Regions from separate parts of the Paenibacillus sp. EKM10P genome, predicted to be linked through region 2. Evidence: riboswitches for the same ligand, from Rfam matches in the RefSeq annotation. Region 2 holds a riboswitch; each other region holds the start of a gene.
The links. Region 2 has a riboswitch for glycine ahead of sdaAB (L-serine ammonia-lyase, iron-sulfur-dependent subunit beta). Riboswitches for the same ligand answer to the same signal wherever they lie in the genome.

Region 1 (7,817 bases), on a different contig from region 2:
ATAATCGTTAGCACACAAGATAGCCTCTGGAAATTCCTCACGATGCTGTAACAAATTGCGCACGACCTGTTCGCCATCACGAATGTTATAAATAGAAGAATAGTTCCAGTGTGGCAGCACCGGCAGATTGTGTTCACTCATGATCTGCTCATAGGCTCGTTGTCTGCTGTGAGTATTGATGCTGCTTGGACGACCAAAAGCATTGGCTATACGTGTATAGCCTTTTTGTATCAAATGTTTTAATGCTAACATGTATCCTTCATATTGATCCATAGCGACGGAGCGAATATCGGTATGCTCCATACGTTGCCATGCCACGATCGGTCCATATTTACAATAGGTACTCAAAAAATCAGTGTCATTCACGCAGGAAATGATGACCAGCGCATCGACTCTTTTTCTTTTTAAATCCTCGAAAGCTTGAAGCTCTTTCTTTTTGTCTTCTCCCGAAGTATAAATAATGGTTTGGAATTCATATTGGCCTGCGATTTCCACAAAGCTGTCCAGAAATGCCAGCACAATTTCATTGATAGTTGAAGTGATGATACCAATCTGAAGCGTCTGACCCTTGGATAGAGAGATCGCATTCCGATTAGGAACATAATCTAATTCCTGCATGATTTTTAAAATTTTAGCTCTGGTTTCGTGACTTACATGGGGGGACTGATTTAACACTCTGGAAACCGTAGCTTTGGAAAAGCCCGCCAGTTTTGCAATTTGATCAAGATTCGACATGATGCTTCTCCTCACCTGAGAAAAAAATACTTGACATGAAACGCGTTACAACAATTAGGATGCTTTATGAGGGCATTACGTCTATTTTAAAGCATCTGTCGATGCATTTCAAAGGAGAACGGTTACCGTTAGTTATGGATTCGCATTGCAGCACCTGACGGGTTACTGACTAAAGTGAAAACATTAAATTAAGGAAAGAGGTTTTCATACCATGACGAAGACGCTAAAAGGATTCCCGAAAAACTTCCTCTGGGGCGGGGCAACTGCAGCCAACCAATTGGAAGGTGCTTTTGACGTAGATGGAAAAGGTCTGTCCAGCGCAGACATGATAGCCTATGTACCTAAATCAGAACGTAAGAACGATCATGCTATAGAAATTTCGTCCGAACGACTGGAGGACATCTTGGCAGGGAAGGTAAACGCCCGTTTTCCAAAGCGTGAAGGTGTGGACTTTTACCACCACTACAAAGAAGATATTGCCTTGTTTGCAGAAATGGGCTTTAAAGTATTCCGGATGTCCATCCACTGGTCGCGGATTTTCCCGAATGGATATGATGCCGAGCCGAATGAAGCGGGATTGCAATTCTACGACAATGTATTCGATGAGCTGCGCAAGTATGGTATTGAGCCTTTGGTAACACTGTCGCATTATGAAACACCGCTAGGTCTGACACAGAAGTATAATGGCTGGTTGGGACGCGAAGTCGTGGATCATTACGTAAAATATGCCGAAACGGTATTTACACGCTATAAGGATAAAGTAAAATACTGGCTGCCCTTTAACGAAATTAATGTCATGACTATGAGCCCGTTTACAGGCGGAGGTGTGGTTATTGACCGTGTAGAAAACAAGCAACAAGCGATATATCAAGCATTGCACCATCAATTTGTAGCAAGTGCATTGGCGACCAAACGGGGACATGAGATCATTCCGGGTGCTCAGATCGGCTGTATGCTGGCCCGCATTGAAAGCTACCCACATACGTGTAACCCAGAAGATATCCTGAAAGCACAGCATGAAAATCAAATGAACCTGTTCTTTACGGATGTGCATGCTCGTGGGGAATATCCCAACTATATGAACCGCTATTTTGAAGAAAATAATATTGTGATCCAGACAGAACCCGGCGATGCCGAAATTTTGAAAAATAACACGGTCGATTTTATCTCATTTAGTTACTATATGACCTTGACCGTATCGGCAGGGCCAGAAGGCGAAAAGGCAGCAGGGAACCTGATAGGCGGTGTGAAAAATCCGTATCTGCAGTCTTCCGACTGGGGATGGCAGATCGATCCGATCGGTTTGCGTGTTACACTGAATACGTTTTATGATCGCTATCAAAAGCCACTGTTCATCGTGGAAAATGGCCTGGGTGCGTATGATAAGGTAGAAGAAGACGGCTCTGTGCATGACACGTATCGCATTGATTACTTGCGTCAGCATATTGCCCAAATGAAGGAAGCGATTGCTGACGGTGTTGATCTGATTGGTTACACCAGCTGGGGACCTATCGACCTTGTGAGCATGTCTACGTCCGAAATGTCCAAGCGCTACGGATTTATTTACGTTGATCTGGATGATGACGGTAACGGAACGCTTCAACGCTCCAAAAAGGACTCATTTAACTGGTATAAAAATGTGATAGCAACCAACGGTGAAGAATTGTAATTCCATATCGTTTTGGCGGGTACAGCAGAGAAAATCCTCAGGATGCAATCTGCTGTACCCGCTTTTTGTATAGACACTCTATTGATTCTTTCAGAGGGCTTCACAAATTTTTCACTTGTAATAAGCTGAAATTTTTCTGTATAATGAATAAAAATTTCATATGTCTGGTTGATGTTTGCGGGAGATGGAATGAAAGTTCCAACCGAAGGGGCAAAACTCTCAGGTGCTTAGGCTGATTTACAGCAACGAGCAGGGACCGTAAACGGACAGAACTCTGGAGAGACCCTTAATTGGGCGCCGAAGGTGCACCGCAGATCACATCTGCTTAAACTCTCAGGCAAAAGGACAGAGACGCGAATAACCTGTGACAGGGATAGCCCTAGGCTTTTATAAGCTTTTAGAGGTGAAATCCTGCACAAGATGGTTGTATTTTTTCGTGCCTTTAACCTCTCCAGGAGTCGAATCAACAGATTTGACTCTTTTTTGTTTTCTACTATGCTGGAGGAGCGGGTTGAAATGAATTTGGTACATGTGTTAGAAACGATTAGTAGTTGGATATGGGGGGCGCCTCTCATCATCCTTGTTATGGGAACGGGGTTATGGCTGACCATACGTCTAAAAATGTTGCAGGTATTCCGCCTGCCCCTGGCGATCAAGCTCATCGGTAAGGCCCCGAATGAAGGTAGCGGGGATGTAAGTAGTTTTGCGGCTTTGAGTACAGCATTGGCGGCTACCGTCGGTACAGGAAGTATTGTCGGTGTAGCGACGGCCATTAAGCTGGGCGGGCCGGGTGCCTTGTTCTGGATGGTCGTTGCAGCCTTCTTTGGGATGGCGACGAAATATGCGGAAGGTGTACTTGCGGTAAAATACCGGGTGAAGGATCGGAATGGACAATTTTCCGGCGGCCCGATGTATTATATTGAAAAAGGCCTGGGACGCCGTTTTAAACCGTTGGCGATGCTGTTTGCTTTTTCAGGGATGCTGGTAGCGTTGTTCGGAATTGGAACATTCCCTCAGGTCAAGGCGATTGTATCTTCGACTGAAAACAGTTTTGGCGTTCCGCCGATTGTAACGGCGCTGACAATTGCTGTCCTTACAGGTCTTGTGACCATTGGTGGACTCAAAAGCATTGCCAAGGTATCGACGAAGGTCGTTCCTTTTAAAACAGGCCTGTATGTATTAATTTGTATCATTGTACTGATTCGATTTGCTGACCAACTTCCTGCCGCAATTGCGCTTGTGCTTCATTCGGCATTTTCAACTACATCGGCAACCGGCGGATTTGCAGGAGCTACGATTATGCTGGCCATGCGCAGTGGGGTAGCCAGAGGTATTTTTGCCAACGAAGCTGGATTGGGGAGCGCACCGATTGCAGCCGCAGCTGCCAAAACCAAATGGCCTGCGGAACAAGGGCTGATTTCCATGACAGGCGTATTTATTGATACGATGGTTATTTGTGTGATGACCGGGTTGACGTTACTGGTTAGCGGGGTGTGGAGCGGGCCTACCGATGCAGGCTTGATGACTCAGCAAGCCTTTTCCAGTGCATTTCCGCTGGGAGCAGAGCTGCTCACCATCATCCTGATTATGTTCGCATTCACCACCATGCTCGGCTGGAACTATTACGGGGAACGCTGTGTTGAATACTTGCTTGGGGTTAAGTGGATCAAGCCTTATCGTTATTTGTTCATTGTACTGGTTGGCGGGGGCGCGTTCATTAAACTGGATGCGATTTGGCTGCTGGCAGATATTTTTAACGCCATGATGGCTTTTCCGAACCTGATTGCACTGCTCGGCTTGTCGGGAATTGTTGTTGCAGAAACCCGGACTTATATGAATTCCTTGTATCCTAATAAGAACAAGGGTATTCTTGCTGGTGCCAATGTAGGGGCGGCTATCCAAGTAGAAGAAAAGGGACAAACGGTAAATTCATAAATACTAAAAGGGAGTATCCTCAGCCATCACAGGCTTGAGGGTACTCCTTTTTTTAGGTTATAAGACTGGTGATTACCGACATTTTATTTATTCTGAATATCTCTTAATCCATAACGTTTACAAACCTAAGAGTTATTACATGGGAGCATAATCGTAATTTGAAAATGCGAATCCGTAATAGTTGTATTTAAATAACCACCATATTTCTTTATCACTTGCTGGATGTTAAGTAATCCATACCCATGTTTTTTTAAAGGGGGATTGTATGTTTTGGTTGAGAATGCTGTATTGAGATAATTACTTTTTGAATTGCGAACATAAATCCATAGGGCAATATTATCGGTGAAAATTTCCAAATGAATTGAATGCTCTTTCTTTCTAGGAAGCTGCATTACAGCTTCAATAGCATTATCGAAAACATTACCTAAGACAATACATAGATCATGACTTCCAATACTAATATTTGCCGGGTTAATATGGATTTGATGGAAGAAAGCTATCCCACTTTTATTAGCGATGCTGAAAGTATGATTTACTAAAGCATCAATAACGAGATGTCCTGTTGTTATATGAAGTTTTGGTGAGTCTATATTTTTTAGAGTTTGGTTGATGTGATTAACACCCTCTTCCGTCCTCTGTTCTTGTAAACAAGCACGGACAAAAATTAACTGTTTTTTGAAATCATGAATACTTCGTTTGATATCACTAAGAGATCGAGTTGTTTCTTTATAACGTTTTTCTTGCATCAGCATTTGCTTTTGAAAAAAGCATGAGAGGTTTGACTTTTCTATCAACTTGTCCGTTAGAAAGACAATAATCACGTTCATTCCAAGAATACTGATGATTGACATTATAAAGAATAAATTATGTTTCATAAAAGAAAATAAACCGTAATGTATGAGCAAGTTAAACGATGTTCCTATTAATATTACAAAATAATACACAATCCCTATCTTGTATTTCCTTCCTTTTTTAAAATAATGAACTACTAGTACTGTAATAAGTATGAAGTGTAAAGAGGCGAAAAGTAAAAAAAGGTTAACTATTGGATTGGAAAAATGACTTTGCTTTGTTGTGCTAAATAAAAATAAAGAGTAATTAGAAAACGAGGTGACATTAATGTAAACGCAATGATTCAAAAAACTCACCCTTCCTGAAAACGAGAAATTATAAAACGAGCATACGCCTCACGAAGTGATTTAGCGTGAGAACGACCTACAGGGAATTCTTGTTCGTTTGACATAATAACAGAAGTAGCTGAAAACTTACGTATATGAACTAAATTCACAATTATTGACCTATGTATAAACACAAACGGATATTTTAATTGTTCATAAACCGCTTTCAACGTTCCGGAAATAAAATAGTTGTGTGAATCCGTTGCAATACAAAGTTCATTATGGATGTAATTGTTTTCACCTTTTGAGATGGCTATGATCTCAGAGTGTCTCAATACAAGATGCTCAGTTTTATTTTTCACAGACAGAAAGTGGGATACTGAAGAACGCATATAATGACATAGTTTATTTATTTTTTCTACAAAGAGTTTATAAGTAAGGGGTTTAAGTAAATATTGAAATGCTTGTACTTCAAAACTTTCTAGCATGTATTCTGGATAGTTAGTTAGAAATATGATTTGAACTTCTCGGTCAGGAAAAAGGCGAATAAGTTTTGCAGTTTCAATTCCCGATAATTCCCTCATTTCAATATCTAACAAGATAATATGAAAGGGGTATCGCTCTTGTGAACTGTAAGATTTGATTAGATCTTCCCCAGATAAAAAGAATTGTAGATTAAAATCTAAGGATTCACTTACTGACATACACATGAAAAAGTGTTGTAAAATTTTATGCATTGCGGGATCATCGTCACAAACAGCAACTTGAAACAAATAGACCACCTCAAATATGTTATATAAATCCAGTATATTGTAAAAAAAGTCTATTCGAAGTGATGTTTTACATATGAAAAAAATTACCATCAGGTTATGGAATTTTTGTTAGTAAAAGTTCAAATGCATACTTATACTGTGGAGAGGACGTAGCGCAGGCGAGGGAATGGATACGTTCTTCTTTATTGCTTAGAAACCTTATTTTCAGCCTTTATAAAAGTATTCAGTTAAGGCTCTACTGGTTCAGTTCGCGTCACGATAACGGCAGGAACAAGCAGTTGCACGCTCCTAGTACTTTTAATCTTTGTTGCTGTCTCAAGCAGTCTAATCCTTTACTTTCTTTGGACATATAAACAAAGAATTAACAAGTAACGTACTTTGCCATTAAAGAAATATAGGTAACAAAAATATTAATCTCACATGAAGCTGACATATTTGGTTGTTGAGATGGACTTCTTTGCATTTCAGGATACAAGCTTATTTTTTCTTTTTGCCTTATGCTACATTAAAAGCCGAGAAGGAAAAGCTATCTAGTATAGATATTGTCCAGAGAGAATAAAGTATATGAATAAACTATGAAGGTGTAGGATGGCTTTTAAATTCAGTCCGGTTTCGGATGATGGACATCTAATCTTGGTGGCTAGTGTGCACTGCGAGAATGCAATTACAACTCAGAATGAGCGTACATCTTATTTTTAAAACTTATGTGAATTTTGTCACTAGTTAATCGATTCATAATTACATAGGGACCGCATCCATTCTAAGGAGGGCTAAAATGAAAGCTTCGCAATATAACTTTATTTTTAATGACATTATTGAAAATACCGATAAAACGGTACTTTATAATTCTCGAACAGGTGCATTGGCAGTTCTTGAACCGGAGTACTATAAACAGTTTTGTGAACTTACAAACAATGGATTGGCAATTAATAATGATACTTATCTTAAAAATCTTATCGAATGTGGCTATATCGTAGAAGATAATATGAATGAAAAAGCATATGTAAAGGTAAACCTCTTAAAAAATCGGTTTGAATCTTCTAATTTAATGCTAACAATTGCCCCTACAATGGCCTGCAATTTTAGATGTGTATACTGTTTTGAGAAAGACCAATATCATAACAAAACTATGAGTCAAGAAACAGCTCAAAGTATAGTCAATTTTGTTAAAACAAATGCTAGTAAACTTGACACTCTTAATGTTACATGGTATGGCGGTGAACCCTTGATTGCAATGAAGCAGATAGTTAGGATATCGGAAGATTTTTTGGAAATATGTAAAGAAAACAATATACAATATACGGCCAGTGTCATTACAAACGGCTATCTTTTAAATAAAGAAAAAGTTCAAACGTTAATATCATGTGGAGTAAATGATATTCAAGTCACTGTTGACGGTCCTAAAGAAGTACATGATCTTAGACGCCCTTTAGTAAGTGGAAGAGGGACATTTGATGTCATAATGAATAACCTCAAGCAAATTAAAGGGATGATTAAAATATTTATGAGAATAAATACTGACCAAGACAACTGGTTGAATTTACATGAAATCGTAGGATTCTTAAAGGAAAATTCTTTATTGGAAAA
Region 2 (7,817 bases):
TCGGTCAAACGCTTGCCAGTGGGTGTCTGGGCCAAGCCGCCTTTGGCGGTCTCGCGGTGCTTCGACGGCATCGCGCTGCCGACTTCAAGCATTACGTCAATGACTTCGTCAGACGGAATGGCGCTGCGCACACCCGCCAAAGCCATATCCGCTGCGGCAAGTGCGGTCACGGCTCCCAGCCCGTTGCGCACGATGCACGGAATCTCGACGAGTCCGGCGACGGGGTCGCAAATCAGACCGAGCGTGTTCTTGAGCGCTAGGCCTACGGCGTGAACGGCCTGCTCAGGTGTGCCGCCGCGTAGCTCGACCATAGCTCCAGCGGCCATCCCGATGGCTGAGCCAATCTCAGCCTGACAGCCTCCCTCCGCGCCGGAAATGAAGGAATTGTTGGCGATGACGTAGCCAATGGCTCCGGCTGCGAACAAGCCGTGCACCATATGCTCATCATCCCAGCCGAACCGCTCCTGCGCACTAATGAACACACCGGGGATGACTCCACAAGAGCCAGCAGTGGGCGTAGCCACAATACGCCCCATGGACGCATTAACCTCCGACACGGAGAGCGCATAAGCCATGGCGAGTGCAGAGGCGTCGCCGGAGCAGGTTTCTCCTGCCCGCAGATACTCGGCCAGACGCTTGCCATCACCGCCCGTTAATCCACTGCGGGAAACGGTGTCTTGCGTCTGACCACGATGAACGGCCTCCTTCATGACTTCATAATAATCAGACATTTGGCGGAAGATTTCTTCTTCCGTTGTATTCGTCTCTTGTACCTGCTCTTGAATCATCAGGCGGCCAATCGTGGTGGATTCCTCCGCGCATATGGCGCTGATTTCATGCAGATGGCTAAATCGCATCAGATTCAGCTCCTTTTTTCAAATTAATCATTTTAATTTCGTACATATGTGGTAAGGATCGTAGTTTTGCGATCAGTTCAGCCGTAGGAGGACTGTCCGTTTCGATGGCGGTAAGTGCTTCTCCATCTCGGCCTTTGCGATCCACATGCATATAGGCAATGTTAATGTCGGCAGCGCCGAGTGCTGAAGTCACCGCACCTAATGTGCCGGGCTTATCCGAGTGAAGAAGCACCAACGTAGCCAGCTCCCCGGTCAGGTTGACTCGGAATTCGTTGAGCTGCTGGACATGGATGCTGCCGCCGCCGATGGAGGAGCCCAGCAGTGTGCGCTGATCCTCACCCTTCCACAGTTCAAAACGGACGGTATTTGGATGGGGCGCGGGTAGTCCGCTGACGGCAAACTCCACGGCCATTCCAGCCTGCGCCGCCCATTGCTCGGCATCTGGAATTCGGTGGTCGTCTGTATCGTAATTGAGCAGGCCTGCGATGAGTGCTAGGTCTGTACCGTGTCCTTTGTAGGTGTCGGCGAAGGAGCCGTACAGTGTCATGCGGGCACGGTCCGGCTGCATCCCGAGCCAGTGACGGGCAACGCGTGCAAGCCGCACCGCGCCTGCAGTGTGTGAACTGGAAGGTCCGGTCATGGCCGGACCGATAATGGAAAATACATCTTTGAAACGCATGGTGTGGCCCCCTGTATGTTCTAGTACCATAGTATATGGTATTTCCGCGTTTGTGCGCAGCTATGACGGTTCCTAATGCTGACGTACAATGTGAGCGCAAAAAAGGACAGGATAAGGAAGTTTCCCTTATCTCTGTCCTCGTTACCTGAGAGTTTCGTGCGGTGTCCTTACCGCCTTACCCCTTGGGTGGCTTGCGCTCTCTCCAGAGTTGCGTCAGATGACGATACATGGACCTGAGAGATTATCCGCCAGCCGGGTGCTGACGTCTTGCTCCTTCGGTGCCGCCAGCGTGTAAGCCCCTGGACAGACTCTCCCGTCATCTTCATTCGCGTATACCGTTCTACATATCTTTCTTAGCGTAATGTATGCCGTGCTCGGTGTCAATCGCAGGTTTCAATTTTTACATAAACAGGCGAGTTTCCGATAAAAAAGATTAAAATTTACATAATTATGGATGAAATCAGGAAGGAATTAGAAGATTGACAGCTAATCTGATAGAGGACAAGTACATTTATGGAATTATAGGAGGGATATTGACGTATGGTAAAAGGCTTGCGGTTCACAGGTTCACGCTTGAAAGGGGTGCTGCATCTAGCAGCGATCGTATCGCTGTTGATTGGGATCCTCGTTCCATTCGGTCAGGTCAAGGCAGAGGGAGCATTGACAGTAGACGAAGCACTTCAGCGCCAAGGCAGTGGAGGTACAGTGACGGTGGAAGGCTACATCGTCGGACATGCTACCGGATCGAAAACAGCTAATTTTTCTGCTCCGTTTGCGAATGATTTTAACGTACTGATTGCCGACCAGGCCAATGAACGTAGCACGTCTAATCTATTGGATGTGCAGCTGACATCTGCGTACAGAGGGCAATTTGGGTTAACAGGTCATCCTGAACTGGTCGGCAGCAAAATTCGTGTGACAGGTACGCTTGGTGCCTACAATAATTTTGGTGGAGTAAAAAGTCCAAGCGCTGTGGAACTGGTGAGTGGAAGCGAGCCGGGGGAACCAGGTGAACCTGGCGAACCTGAACCTGGCAACCCGGGTCAACCCGGTACTACACTGCCGGATGGAAAAGGCAAAAAGGTGCTGTTCGATAATACGCACGCACAGACGGCTGGTGCAGCAGATTGGGTCATTGAAGGCGCCTTCTCCGACTTTGCCAATGGATTACGTAATGTAGGCTTTACTGTGAATCAATTGAACCGCCCTATTCCTTTTACTTATGGAGAACAGGCCATAACCTATGATAAGCTGCGCCAATATGATGTGTTCATCATCGGTGAAGCGAATGTGGCCTTTAAGGCATCCGAGCAGGCTGCCCTGCTGCAATATGTGAATAACGGGGGAAGTGTCTTCTTCATCTCCGACCATTATAATGCCGACCGTAACAAAAACCGTTGGGATTCCTCCGAGGTTATGAATGGCTACCGTCGTGGAGCCTATACTAATCCGGCCAAAGGCATGACTGCAGAAGAAGCTGCATCACCGGCGATGCAAGGATTAACAAGCTCCGATTGGCTGGCGACCAACTTTGGTGTTCGTTTCCGTTACAATGCGCTTGGCGATGTAAATGCTACGGACATCGTAGCCGCAGATCAATCCTTCGGCATTACCAAGGGTGTACGCTCGATTGCCATGCATGCGGGATCTACGCTGGCTATTATTGATCCTACCAAAGCCAAAGGAATTGCCTATATCCCGACAGGTACAAAAAAATGGGGCAATGCAGTAGACCAAGGAGTCTATAACGGCGGAGGCCGTGCGGAAGGTCCTTATGCTGCGATCTCCAAGGTGGGTCAAGGCAAGGCAGCATTTATCGGTGATTCTTCCCCTGTAGAAGATGCTACTCCGAAATATGCGCGTGAGGAAAACGGACAGTCGAAAAAGACATATGATGGTTTTAAGGAAGTAGACGATGCCACCTTCCTAGTGCAAACGGTTCAATGGCTTGCGTGGAAGCAGGACTACACGAAATTATCCGATGTGGCAGGTTTAACGCTGGATCAACCGACGAAGCTGCTGCCGTTTGAAGAGCCTGCGGCTTCCACAGAACCGCAACCGGAGCCTTGGTCTGCTCCAGCAGCAGGCTACAAATGGTACGATCCAAGAACGTTCAAGCCGGGCTCCTATGGAGCGGCTTCGTAATAAACGCAAAAAATAATTCAGTGTGAGTGGTTGGATGCTAGTTAGCCGTTTGGTCCTCTGTAGGGGATCAAACGGCTTTTTTGTGATGAAAATTAACCTGTGGTTGGTTATTTTATTACATTTTGTGCCAGGAAGGTCGCGCTACGGCTGGATCATTGATTTTTTAAATGATGTTGATAGCATAATCTTAATTGATATATCCATATACTGGTGATAGGATGTATTCAAATTATTCCGACAAAAACAGTATGTAATGTTTGTGGAAGGTTTTAACATCAAACATGGTGAGAATAAGCAGGACAAGACCATGGAGAATGGAGGAAGCGCGCGCATTGAATATCGAACCTGTGTTGGAGATTAAAGGATTATCCGTATCTTTTCGTATCAACGATCAATACCACCCGGCAGTCGATCATCTGGATCTGACGGTCAACCCCAATGAAGTGCTGGCTGTAGTCGGAGAATCCGGTTGTGGCAAAAGCGCGCTGGCGCTTTCCATCCCACAATTGCATGACATGGAGCGGACACGTGTCGAAGGAAAGGTTCTTTTTAAAGGCACGGATCTGATCCGTCTCTCCTCAGGGCAAATGAATAAAATCCGCGGAGTGGGCATTGGCATGATCTTTCAGGACCCGCTGACAGCACTGAACCCGTTAATGAGCATTGGCAAGCAGATCGAGGAAAATCTCGATTATCATACGTCCCTATCTACGAAGCAAAAAAGGGAACGTGTACTGGAGCTACTGGAAAGCGTGGATATACCCAACCCCGTACGTGTGTATGAACAGTATCCACATGAACTTTCAGGAGGGATGCGCCAGCGTGTGATGATCGCGATTGCCATAGCTTGCCGACCCTCACTTATTATTGCAGATGAGCCGACGACTGCGCTCGATGTAACCATTCAATCGCAAATTCTTGACTTGCTCAAACAGCTTCAACAGGAGACTGGAAGCGGAATTATTCTGATTACGCACGATCTTGGCGTTGTGGCCGAAGTAGCTGACCGTGTGGTGGTCATGTATGCCGGAGAAATCGTGGAAAGCGCTGATGTTTTTGAATTATTCCGGCATCCACAGCATCCGTATACGCGTTCCTTGCTAGCCTCCATGCCGGGATCGCATACCAAGGGAGAATCGCTGCATGTCATTGGTGGCATTGTTCCCTCATTGCAAGATATTCCTCGCAATAGCTGTCGCTTTGCTTCGCGTATTCCCTGGATTCAGCAGAGAATGCATGAAGACCATCCCCAATTAAAAGAAATTTCCCCCGGCCATTGGGTCCGCTGTACATGTTACCAGCATTTTCATTTTGAAGACGAAACAAAGGGAGAGACTGCTCATGGCACTACTGGAGCTAAATGATTTGAAGGTTCATTATCCGGTGCGCGGTGGTTTTTTCCAGCGTGTTGTTGATCAGGTAAAGGCAGTGGATGGCGTGTCGATCAGCATAGAGGCAGGCCAAACATATGGGCTAGTGGGAGAATCCGGCTGCGGAAAAACGACGACAGGCAGGACGATTATCGGCCTGAATAAGCTGACGAGCGGACAGATTCTTTTTAATGGAAAGGACCTTGCGGCTTTGAGTCGGAATAACCGCCATCCGCTGCGTAGAGACATTCAGATGATTTTTCAGGACCCCTATTCTTCGCTTAACCCGCGCAAGCGCGTATTGGATGTCATTGCTGAACCGCTGCGGAACTTTGAAAGGCTGAGTAATGAGGAAGAGCGGCGAAAAGTGCAGATGCTGCTGGAAAAGGTCGGCTTGAACGCTGATGCGGCCTACAAATATCCGCATGAATTTTCCGGAGGCCAGCGGCAACGGATCGGGATTGCGCGTGCGCTGACATTAAATCCAAAACTGATTATTGCTGATGAACCGGTATCGGCGCTTGATGTTTCTGTGCAGGCACAGGTGCTTAATTTTATGAAGGATGTGCAGCGAGAGTTCAAATTGACGTATTTGTTCATTAGTCATGACCTGGGTATTATCCGCCATATGTGTGACCAAATCGGCATCATGTACCGAGGTCGCCTAGTGGAACAGGGAAGCGAGCAGGACATTTATGAGCGTCCACAGCATTTGTATACCCAGCGGCTTATTGCCACCATTCCCAGTATTGATCCTGCGAAGCGGCTAGAAAATGCTCGAAAAAGGCAGAAGCTTTTATCCTCTTACAAGTCAGAGCTGCCCAAACATTTAGATGCGAGTGGAAAGCCGTTTGCACTAAAATCAGTAAGTCCATCCCATCAAGTCGCGCTACCTTAAGGGAGGTAAAGAATATGTGGAAGTTTACAATGCGCCGGCTGCTGGTTATGATCCCTCAACTTTTTGCACTGAGTGTGCTTATATTTTTCCTAGCTAAGGCTATGCCAGGGGATGCCCTGACAGGGCTCATCACTTCAACTCCCAATCTGAATCCGGCTGCACTGGAAGAACAGCGGCAAAAACTGGGACTCAATGACCCGGTGTGGGTGCAATATGGGAACTGGCTTGTCCAGCTTGCTCATGGGGATCTGGGCAAATCTTATGTACATAAAATTAGCGTTACCGATTTGATTGGCAGTCGTTTGGGGAACACGTTCTTTCTGGGTGTAGTGATTCTGGTTCTGACGTATCTGATCGCCATTCCGCTGGGAGTACTCAGTGGTCGGTATCAGCATAGTCTGCTGGATAAAACCGTGGTGGGGTATACCTATCTCAGCTTTGCAACACCTCTGTTTATACTCGCGTTGCTGCTGCTGTACGTGTTTGGATTCAGACTTGGCTGGTTTCCAACCAGCGGCAGTGTGGATGTAGGTGTTGAACCGGGGACATGGTCATATTACGTGAATAAGTCGTATCATCTCATACTACCGGCGGTTACAGGCGCATTGCTCAGTACGACGGCTTCCATTCAGTATTTGCGCAATGAGGTCATTGACACACGTCTGAAGGATTTTGTGAAAACAGCACGTTCCAAGGGGGTACCCGAAGGGAAGATCTATTCCCGTCATATTTTCAAGAACTCTTTATTACCCATTGCTGCTTTTTTGGGCTACGACCTGACGGGTGTGATTGCCGGCAACATTTTCCTGGAATCTATTTTTGGTTATCCGGGATTGGGCCAGTTGTTTCTTCAGTCTATCACCCAACGGGACTTTTCAGTCGTGAACGCGCTGGTCATGATCTCCGGCTTCTTGGCACTATTAGGAACCCTTTTATCTGATGTCATCCTGAGCAAGGTCGATCCACGCATTCGAATTGAATAGCGAACAAGTCTAGAGAAAAGGAGGGGTTATGGTGTCTATGCAGGTGGAGGAGGTCTTCTCGCCGGAAATCATTCGTAAATCACCATCCAGTTGGTCTGTACTGCGTCGTGAGCTGGTACGTGACAAAATGGCCTTGATTTCCATTGGATTTGTGGCTCTGTTCTTGATTTTTATATATGCCTCTGTCCTGTTTGTCAATCAGGATGTAGTCACGACGGTCGATTTGGGCGCGATCCGCGAAGCTCCCGGCTCAGTGCACTGGCTGGGTACGGACCGAGCGGGCAGGGATATATTCGGCCAGCTGGTCATTGGGGCCCGCAATTCCTTTACCATTGGCTTTACGATTACTTTGTTATCCGCCGCCATTGGCTTGACGCTGGGCTTACTGGCTGGGTTTTATGGAGGAATGGTCGATAACATCATCATGCGAATCATTGATTTTATTCTGGTGCTTCCATTCTTGATGCTGGTTATCGTATTTGTCAGCATTGTGCCCAAAAGTGGCATAGGGTCCTTTATTTTCATTATGACCGCCTTTTTGTGGATTGGAAAAGCGCGCCTGATCCGGGCCAAGGTACTGTCGGAGCGGGAACTGGACTACGTGCAGGCTTCCAAAACCCTTGGCACACCCAATTGGAAGATCATCTGGTTGGGTGTGCTGCCCAATCTCAGCTCTGTTGTGATTGTTAATCTAACGCTCAGTCTTGCTGGAAATATCGGGATTGAAACCGGGCTTTCCTATCTCGGTTTTGGCTTGCCGGAATCTACTCCAAGCTTGGGGACGCTGGTGAGTTATGCGAATGACCCGGATGTATTGCAGAACAACTGGTGGATGTGGTTGCCTGCCTCATTGCTGATACTGGTGCTAATGCTGGCGATTAACTT
Region 3 (7,817 bases), on a different contig from region 2:
GTAGTTACTGTGACTTTCAAATCCGATGCCAGCGCCAGTAACTTGATCGGCTCCTGTGTATCCAGCAGCATGCACAGCACTACAATCTTTCTCTCCTCAGCCGAGTAATCGTCTGACTTCGTTTGCAGCAACTGCTCCCGTAGACTTGCAAGCTGATTCGGGTCGGCATCCACATAGATACCGATCCCTGATTTTTTCTCCAGCTTTACCTCATGAGCCGCCAACCAGCACTCGACTGCGCCAAGTTCCCGATGGACCGTCCTTGTGCTGACATTAATCTTCTCGGCAATTTCTCCGGCCGTAACCTCATGGGGCTGCTCCAAAAGATACTCCACGATGTCAGATTGTCGTTTCGTAATATTCATAAGCGCATACCGTTCCTTCCCAAGCTCTATTCCCTTTCAGCAGGAAATACAAACTGTACACAGACGGCTGACTTTATAGGGATTAAGAGTCGGATTTCAGACGGTCAACCAGCGCTTCGTATTCAGGGCTTTTCAGAAAATTGTCAATGGAAATGTGCTCAGCATTCGGGGCTACCGTTTTAGCCCGGTCTGTTAATGTTTTTTGCGTAATGACAATGTCTGCATCCTGTGGAATTTCACTGATTGCCGTATTCGTTACCGTAACGCCCACGCCCGCCTGTTTCATTTTTTTGCGTAAAATTGAAGCTCCCATGGCACTTGAACCCATACCTGCATCACAGGAAAAGACAATTTTGTTCACTTCGGATTTATCCTTGAGCATTCGATCTCCGGCAATCTCAGCAGCACGATCAGATGCGTGGTTATCTTCCATTACAGTGGCGTTAGCACTTGCACCCTTGCTTTGATTTTTCATATCTTTCAGGCGGGATGCAGCTTCCTCCAGCCCCTCTTCCTTTTGCTTACCTGTCTTGAGCAATACTGCGGCAACAGCAAAGGATACGACTGCAGCAGCGATTACACCGCTCAGCATCGGCAAATACCCGCCTTTTGGTGTCATCAGGAAATAAGCAATGATACTGCCTGGTGAAGGAGCAGCAACCAGTCCGGCACCTGTCAACATAAAACAGAAGGTTCCCACAACGCCCCCTGCTATAGCAGCGAGAATTAGAATCGGCTTCATCAAAATGTAAGGGAAATAAATTTCATGAATCCCGCCGAAAAAATGAATGATAACTGCACCAGGAGCAGACGACTTCGCAGAGCCTTTACCGAACAGGCAATAGGCCAGCAAAATGCCGAGCCCCGGACCAGGATTGGATTCAAGCATGAACAAAACGGATTTTCCTGTTCTTGCAGCTTCCTCCAACGCAATCGGGCTCAATACTCCGTGATTCAATGCGTTGTTAAGAAATAATACTTTTCCGGGCTCAATAATGAGGTTGACAAGCGGCAAGAGCCCTGCATTTACGAGAAACTGTACCCCTGTCGACAATACTTGGCTGATGGTTTGAACGACCGGACCGATCGCTACATGCGCTAGCAGTGCTAGAATGGCACCGATAATCCCAGCCGAGAAATTATTGACCAGCATTTCAAAGCCTGATCTGACTTTGCCTTCAATGGCCTTATCGAACTTCTTCAATATCCATGCAGCCAGCGGACCAGCTACCATCGCACCCAGGAACATCGGGATATCGGCCCCCACAATGACACCCATCGTCATAATGGCACCGATCACACCTCCGCGCTGTCCGTGAATCATCGTGCCTCCTGTGTAACCGATCAGCAGCGGCAGCAAATAATTTTTCATCGGATCAACCAGTTGTGCAAAACCCTCGTTCGGGAACCACCCGGTCGGAATAAAGAGTGCTGTAATTAATCCCCACGCAATAAAGGCTCCCATATTCGGCATCACCATACCGCTGAGAAAACGGCCAAAACGTTGTACGGCGACACGAGCGCCACCGTTTGGACTGGACTTTGTGTCCACTGTGCTCATATTCATATCCTCCTTGTGAGTAAATAGCATCACTACCTTTTCTTAAAATTCATACTAAATGACAGCGCTATCTTCATCAACGAAATGAAAACGTACTTTCGTCATGAACGTTGATGACAACATTTAAATTTAAAATAACGTATTATACCTGCATAATTCTTCTTAATATGAACGATAACAATAGAAATTAGTCGAAAAAACAGTGCTGTAAATCTGCACCTTATGTAGAGGAGCTCACCTCTAAATCTAATAATCGACGTAATTACGCCTTCTAAAAGACAACAAAAAAATAGCCGCCATGTCAGATCATAGCGACTATTATATACACAAAACGAGCGGACTAACGATGCTTTTATTCAATTCAATATCCATATAAAAATTTAGAATAAAGCGCTAATATTCCATCTTATATTGCTCATTATTGTTCATCCGAAATCAACTGCTCGTACTGATCCGCAGACAGCAGCTTGCTCAGAGCTTCCTCGACATCATTGCCCATCTCTACTTCAATCATCCAACCCTTTTCATAGGGAGATTCATTCACCAGCTCAGGTGTGCTTTCCAGAGCTTCATTTACTTTCAATACGGTTCCCGCCACCGGAGCAAAAAGGTCGGATACGGTCTTCACCGATTCAATTGTACCAATCTCTGCCCCCTGTTCAATCGTTGCTCCCGCCCCAGGTAATTCCACAAAAACAATATCACCCAGTTGATGCTGTGCAAAGTCTGTAATGCCGATCCGCAACGTCCCGTCTGCTGTGCGCTGAACCCACTCATGTTCGTCTGTATACCAAAGTTCCCGTTTCACTTCACTCATCCTGCTTTCGCCTCACTTCCACATGAATAAAATGCTTTTAATCACCTGTATTAGACAGGTTAAGATTATGACAACATGAACACTCATGTCAATAATACTAACAAAAATACTTCATGTTATCTCATATAGCATAGAATATTAAAAAATGATAACTTGTAACAAACGCTTACATATCCTTATTTATACATTAAATGTTTTTTGGATTGTTTTATATGACATTTTTATTGACATTTTGAATGAATTTGCGTATTAATGGGTTATAGCAAATGCTTTTGGAAATACCCCGACAACTGCAAACGCGGATGAACGCGGAGGGAGAGACTACCCAAAAGATTCGCATAGCTGTTGTCGTTTCTGAGACAGTTGTGCACGCGAACTCGGATCAAGTTGTTACCTGCAAAACCGGGTAACCTACCGTTGATCCAAAAGGTAGCGCCGAAGGAGTAAACTTGCATTGCAGGTGAATCTCTCAGGCAAAAGGACCTCTGCCGGACGCATCTCTGGAGAGCATTCGCGATTAGAGCGGATCACCCAAGGGGAAACCTGGTTCACACCGGGGTAACTTTCTGGTATCAAGGACAGAGCTGAAAGAAGAGTATGGACTGCCGTCTATACGTTTCTTTCAGCCTGTCTTTTTTGTTTAGCCGATTACACTGGATAGGAGTGAAAAAATGTCTAATTTGCGAAGAACACCATTATTTTCGTCCTACGGGACGCAGCCCGGGGTTCGTTGTATTGACTTTGGCGGGTGGGAGCTTCCCGTTCAGTTTAGCGGCATCCAAAAAGAGCATGAGGCCGTCCGGCAACGCGCGGGTTTATTCGATGTCTCGCACATGGGCGAGTTTTTGGTTGAGGGCAAAGAAGCCGAGGCTTTTTTGCAATGGGTAACCACGAATGATGTCAGCCAGTTGGAACCGGGCCAGGCACAATATTCACTCCTGTGTTACCCCGATGGAGGCGTAGTGGATGACTTGCTTGTATACTGCAAAGGACCAGAGCGCTACATGCTCGTTGTGAATGCCTCCAACATCGACAAAGATTGGGATTGGCTCATGCGCCACGTACCTGCATCGGTTCATCTGGAGAATGTGTCTGATGCGATCGCATTGCTGGCATTACAAGGACCGGAAGCAGCACATATTGCCGCAGCCGTGACAGATGCAGATATTACGAATCTGGCATCTTTCCGATTCCATGAGAACGTGCAATTGTTCGGAGCAAAAGCACTCGTCTCCCGAACCGGATATACCGGGGAAGACGGTTTTGAATTTTATATACCTGCTGAGGAAGCACCCGCCGTGTGGAATGGTTTGCTTCGTTGCGGTGAATCGTATGGGCTAATTCCCGCTGGGCTTGGTGCTCGCGATACACTGCGGTTTGAGGCACGGCTGCCGCTGTACGGACAAGAGTTATCTGCCACCATTTCACCGCTTGAGGCTGGTTTAGGTTTCTTCGTCAAGCTGAATAAAGGAGATTTTATCGGCAGAGAAGCACTGCAACACCAGAAAGAACAAGGAATTCCTCGCAAGTTGATCGGGCTGGAAATGATTGACCGCGGTATCCCGCGCGCTCATTATCCAGTCTTCGCGGAAGGCCAACACATTGGTGAGGTCACAACGGGGACTCAATCGCCCACCTTGAAGCGTAATTTGGGGCTAGCCCTGGTGGACAGTCGTTTTAGCACCCTATCTACACCGTTAGAGGTCGAAATTCGAGGTAAACGCCTGCGTGCGGAAGTGGTCCCAGCCCCCTTTTATAAACGGTCACGCTGATCTTAATCCTCTTCACTCTAAAAAAGCGATCATGTCAGATACGAAATTCTGGATTTTCCAACTACGATTATGTATTAGCTAATTTACTATCTAAATTTTGCTTTTCGAAAGGAGCCAGAACTTATGAAGCAGCATCGCTATCTCCCCATGACCGAACAAGATCAAACCGAAATGCTGCGTGTGGTGGGCGTATCATCCATTGATGATTTATTCAGTGACATTCCAGAGGCAATTCGATACCAAGGGGAACTCCCTCTTTCCTCTCGGCTCGACGAAAGAGCCCTAACTCGCCACATGGCCGAGCTGGCCGGGCACAATGCCAATACAGATACACATGCCAGCTTTCTTGGTGCAGGTATTTATGATCATCATATTCCGTCCGTCATTCAGCACATCACCTCACGTTCCGAATTTTACACAGCCTACACCCCCTATCAGCCGGAAGTAAGCCAGGGCGAGCTGCAAGCCATTTTTGAATTTCAGTCGTATATTTGCGAATTGACAGGCATGGCAGTAGCTAATGCCAGTATGTACGATGGAGCGACAGCTCTGGCGGAAGCGGGCTCACTGGCCGCCGCAGCCACGCGCCGTAAACAGCTTATTGTATCAAGGTCTGTCCATCCAGAGGCACGCCAGGTATTGGCAGCCTATGCGCGCGGATTGGACTTGGACATCGTGGAGATCGGCTGTTCGGACGGCGTAACGGATGTCGATGCGCTTGCCGCGGCCGTATCGGAACAGACGGCGGCTGTCTTGATCCAAAGCCCCAACTTTTTTGGAGCCGTGGAAAATCTGAAGCCGATGGCTGACCTGATCCATGCACACAAGGGGCTAATGGTCGTCAGTGCCAACCCATTGGCACTTGGCTTGCTGGAGGCGCCCGGCAAGCAGGGCGCGGATATTGTTGTAGGAGACGCGCAGCCGCTTGGGATCTCGTCCTCCCTCGGCGGTCCGACCTGCGGTTACTTTGCCGTTTCTCAGGCACATATGCGTCGTATCCCTGGGCGTATCGTAGGCCAAACCACAGACCGTAACGGCAAACGCGGCTTCGTGCTGACCTTGCAAGCGCGGGAACAGCATATCCGCCGCGAAAAGGCCACGTCTAACATTTGCTCCAATCAAGCGTTGCTTGCATTATCTGCATCTGTGTACTTGTCCGTCATGGGGAGACAGGGCATCCAGGAAGTAGCCGAGCTGAATTTGCATAAAAGCCGCTATGCGTTAGAACAATTGCTGAGCTTGAAAGGCGTAACTGCCTCATTTCACGCACCGACCTTTAACGAGTTTGCCCTTAGGCTGCCTGAAGGTACGGATGTGAGCCAACTTCAGGACAATCTGCTAGCTGCCGGATTTATCGCAGGCTATGATTTGGGCCGGGACTATCCGGAACTTGCGGGTCACATGCTGATTGCCGTGACGGAGCAAAGAACCAAAGAAGAGATTGACCAATTTGTACACACCTTGGAGGGATTGCTATGACACACACCGGACCGGACCAGAAACAAGAGCTGTTGAAGGAACACGATCAAGCGCTCATTTTTGAATTGAGCCGTCCGGGTCGCATCGCTTATTCCCTTCCCGAGTGCGACGTTCCTCGTCGCCCGGTGGCAGAGCTTTTGCCGGATTATGCGCTGCGCAGCGAACCTGCGGCATTACCCGAGGTATACGAAGTAGATGTTATTCGCCATTATACCGCCCTGTCCCAGCGCAACTTCGGCGTCGACAACGGGTTTTATCCGCTTGGCTCGTGTACGATGAAATACAATCCAAAAGTGAATGAGGATGTCGCCCGTTACGCAGGCTTCGCTAAAATTCATCCATATCAGCCGGAGAATAGCATCCAGGGGGCTATGGAGCTGCTGCATACGCTCCAAAACGATCTGGCTGCGTTGACCGGCATGGATGCCGTCACGCTCCAGCCCGCTGCTGGCGCCCATGGCGAATGGACCGGGCTGATGATGATTCGCTCGTACCACGAGGCACGTGGTGAGCGACGTACCAAGGTGCTCGTGCCGGATTCCTCGCACGGTACGAACCCCGCCAGTGCAACCGTCGCGGGCTTCGAAACAATCACCCTTCCCTCCACCCCTGAGGGGCTGGTGGATCTGGACGCGCTCCGCCAAGCGGTAGGCAACGACACCGCTGCGCTCATGCTGACCAATCCGAACACGCTGGGCTTGTTCGAGAAGCAAATTACTGACATTGCCGCGATCGTGCATGACGCAGGTGGTCTGCTTTACTATGACGGGGCAAACTCCAATGCCATCATGGGGATTACCCGCCCCGGGGACATGGGCTTCGATGTGGTGCATCTCAATTTGCACAAAACGATGAGTACTCCGCACGGTGGAGGCGGCCCTGGCGCTGGACCCGTCGGCGTAAAGCAGCGGCTGATACCCTATTTGCCCAAGCCGTTTGTCGTACGTGATTCGCAGGGTGTGTACCGCTGGGATCGGGAGCAGGGAGATTCTATTGGGCGGGTCAAAGCCTTTTACGGAAACTTCGGCATTCTCGTCCGAGCCTATGCCTATATCCGCAGCTACGGTCCTGATGGCTTGAAGCGAGTGTCCGAATGCGCTGTACTCAATGCCAACTACATGATGCATCGGCTGGCTCCGCACTTTGACCTGCCTTATCCTGGGCATTGTAAACACGAATTTGTCATGTCGGGGCGAGGTTTGAAGAAATTTGGAGTACGCACGCTGGATGTAGCCAAACGATTGCTTGATTTCGGTTACCATCCGCCTACCATTTATTTTCCGCTAAATGTAGAGGAATGCATCATGATCGAGCCGACGGAAACAGAAAGCAAAGAGACGCTGGATGCTTTTGTCGACACTATGATTCATATTGCGCGCGAAGCCGAGGAGAACCCTGAGCTGGTGCTCAATGCACCCTATACCACTCCAGTCACACGCCTGGATGAAACCACTGCAGCCCGTAAGCCTGTGCTGAATTGCGCATGTAGTTAAGGTTAAATTCAAACACAACCATCCAAAGCATACAAAAAAGCCGGTATCTGTTGAGATACCGGCTGCTGTATGTATACAGCAATTTTTGTTGGAAAAAGATATAACCTTTGAAAATGTGATGCCCTTCCTTATGCTTCGATGCTTTGAACCAATTCAACAACCTGCTCGGCTGTTTGCATATCCAGAGCTTTTGCAGCCAATTTCTCCATGTCCGCACGGGACAACTTAGAGATTTGACTACGTGCTGGCAGAATGGAAGTTGCGCTCATGCTGAACTCATCCAGTCCCAGACCCAGCAGCAACGGAATTGCTGTTGTGTCTCCTGCCATT

Region 1: another riboswitch for glycine. It lies ahead of HFE01_RS21595 (alanine/glycine:cation symporter family protein); the one in region 2 lies ahead of sdaAB (L-serine ammonia-lyase, iron-sulfur-dependent subunit beta).
Region 3: another riboswitch for glycine. It lies ahead of gcvT (glycine cleavage system aminomethyltransferase GcvT); the one in region 2 lies ahead of sdaAB (L-serine ammonia-lyase, iron-sulfur-dependent subunit beta).

The regions. Positions count from the first base shown of each region.
Region 1 covers NZ_JAALET010000012.1:72,935-80,751, reverse strand. Annotated here, with positions in the region: gene HFE01_RS21605 (LacI family DNA-binding transcriptional regulator) at 1-735, opposite strand, end outside; gene HFE01_RS21600 (glycoside hydrolase family 1 protein) at 947-2,404, shown strand; glycine riboswitch at 2,573-2,657, shown strand; glycine riboswitch at 2,669-2,763, shown strand; gene HFE01_RS21595 (alanine/glycine:cation symporter family protein) at 2,921-4,339, shown strand; gene HFE01_RS21590 (sensor histidine kinase) at 4,465-5,133, opposite strand; gene HFE01_RS21585 (LytR/AlgR family response regulator transcription factor) at 5,484-6,230, opposite strand; gene HFE01_RS21580 (radical SAM/SPASM domain-containing protein) at 7,006-7,817, shown strand, end outside.
Region 2 covers NZ_JAALET010000017.1:15,303-23,119, forward strand. Annotated here, with positions in the region: gene sdaAA (L-serine ammonia-lyase, iron-sulfur-dependent, subunit alpha) at 1-857, opposite strand, end outside; gene sdaAB (L-serine ammonia-lyase, iron-sulfur-dependent subunit beta) at 847-1,536, opposite strand; glycine riboswitch at 1,748-1,862, opposite strand; gene HFE01_RS24040 (DUF6359 domain-containing protein) at 2,077-3,681, shown strand; gene HFE01_RS24045 (ABC transporter ATP-binding protein) at 4,014-5,045, shown strand; gene HFE01_RS24050 (ABC transporter ATP-binding protein) at 5,023-5,949, shown strand; gene opp4B (oligopeptide ABC transporter permease) at 5,964-6,932, shown strand; gene HFE01_RS24060 (ABC transporter permease) at 6,970-7,817, shown strand, end outside.
Region 3 covers NZ_JAALET010000008.1:86,998-94,814, reverse strand. Annotated here, with positions in the region: gene HFE01_RS18205 (BglG family transcription antiterminator) at 1-365, opposite strand, end outside; gene HFE01_RS18200 (PTS mannitol transporter subunit IIBC) at 448-1,926, opposite strand; gene gcvH (glycine cleavage system protein GcvH) at 2,345-2,743, opposite strand; glycine riboswitch at 3,152-3,225, shown strand; glycine riboswitch at 3,239-3,335, shown strand; gene gcvT (glycine cleavage system aminomethyltransferase GcvT) at 3,415-4,515, shown strand; gene gcvPA (aminomethyl-transferring glycine dehydrogenase subunit GcvPA) at 4,639-5,994, shown strand; gene gcvPB (aminomethyl-transferring glycine dehydrogenase subunit GcvPB) at 5,991-7,487, shown strand; gene ptsP (phosphoenolpyruvate--protein phosphotransferase) at 7,616-7,817, opposite strand, start outside.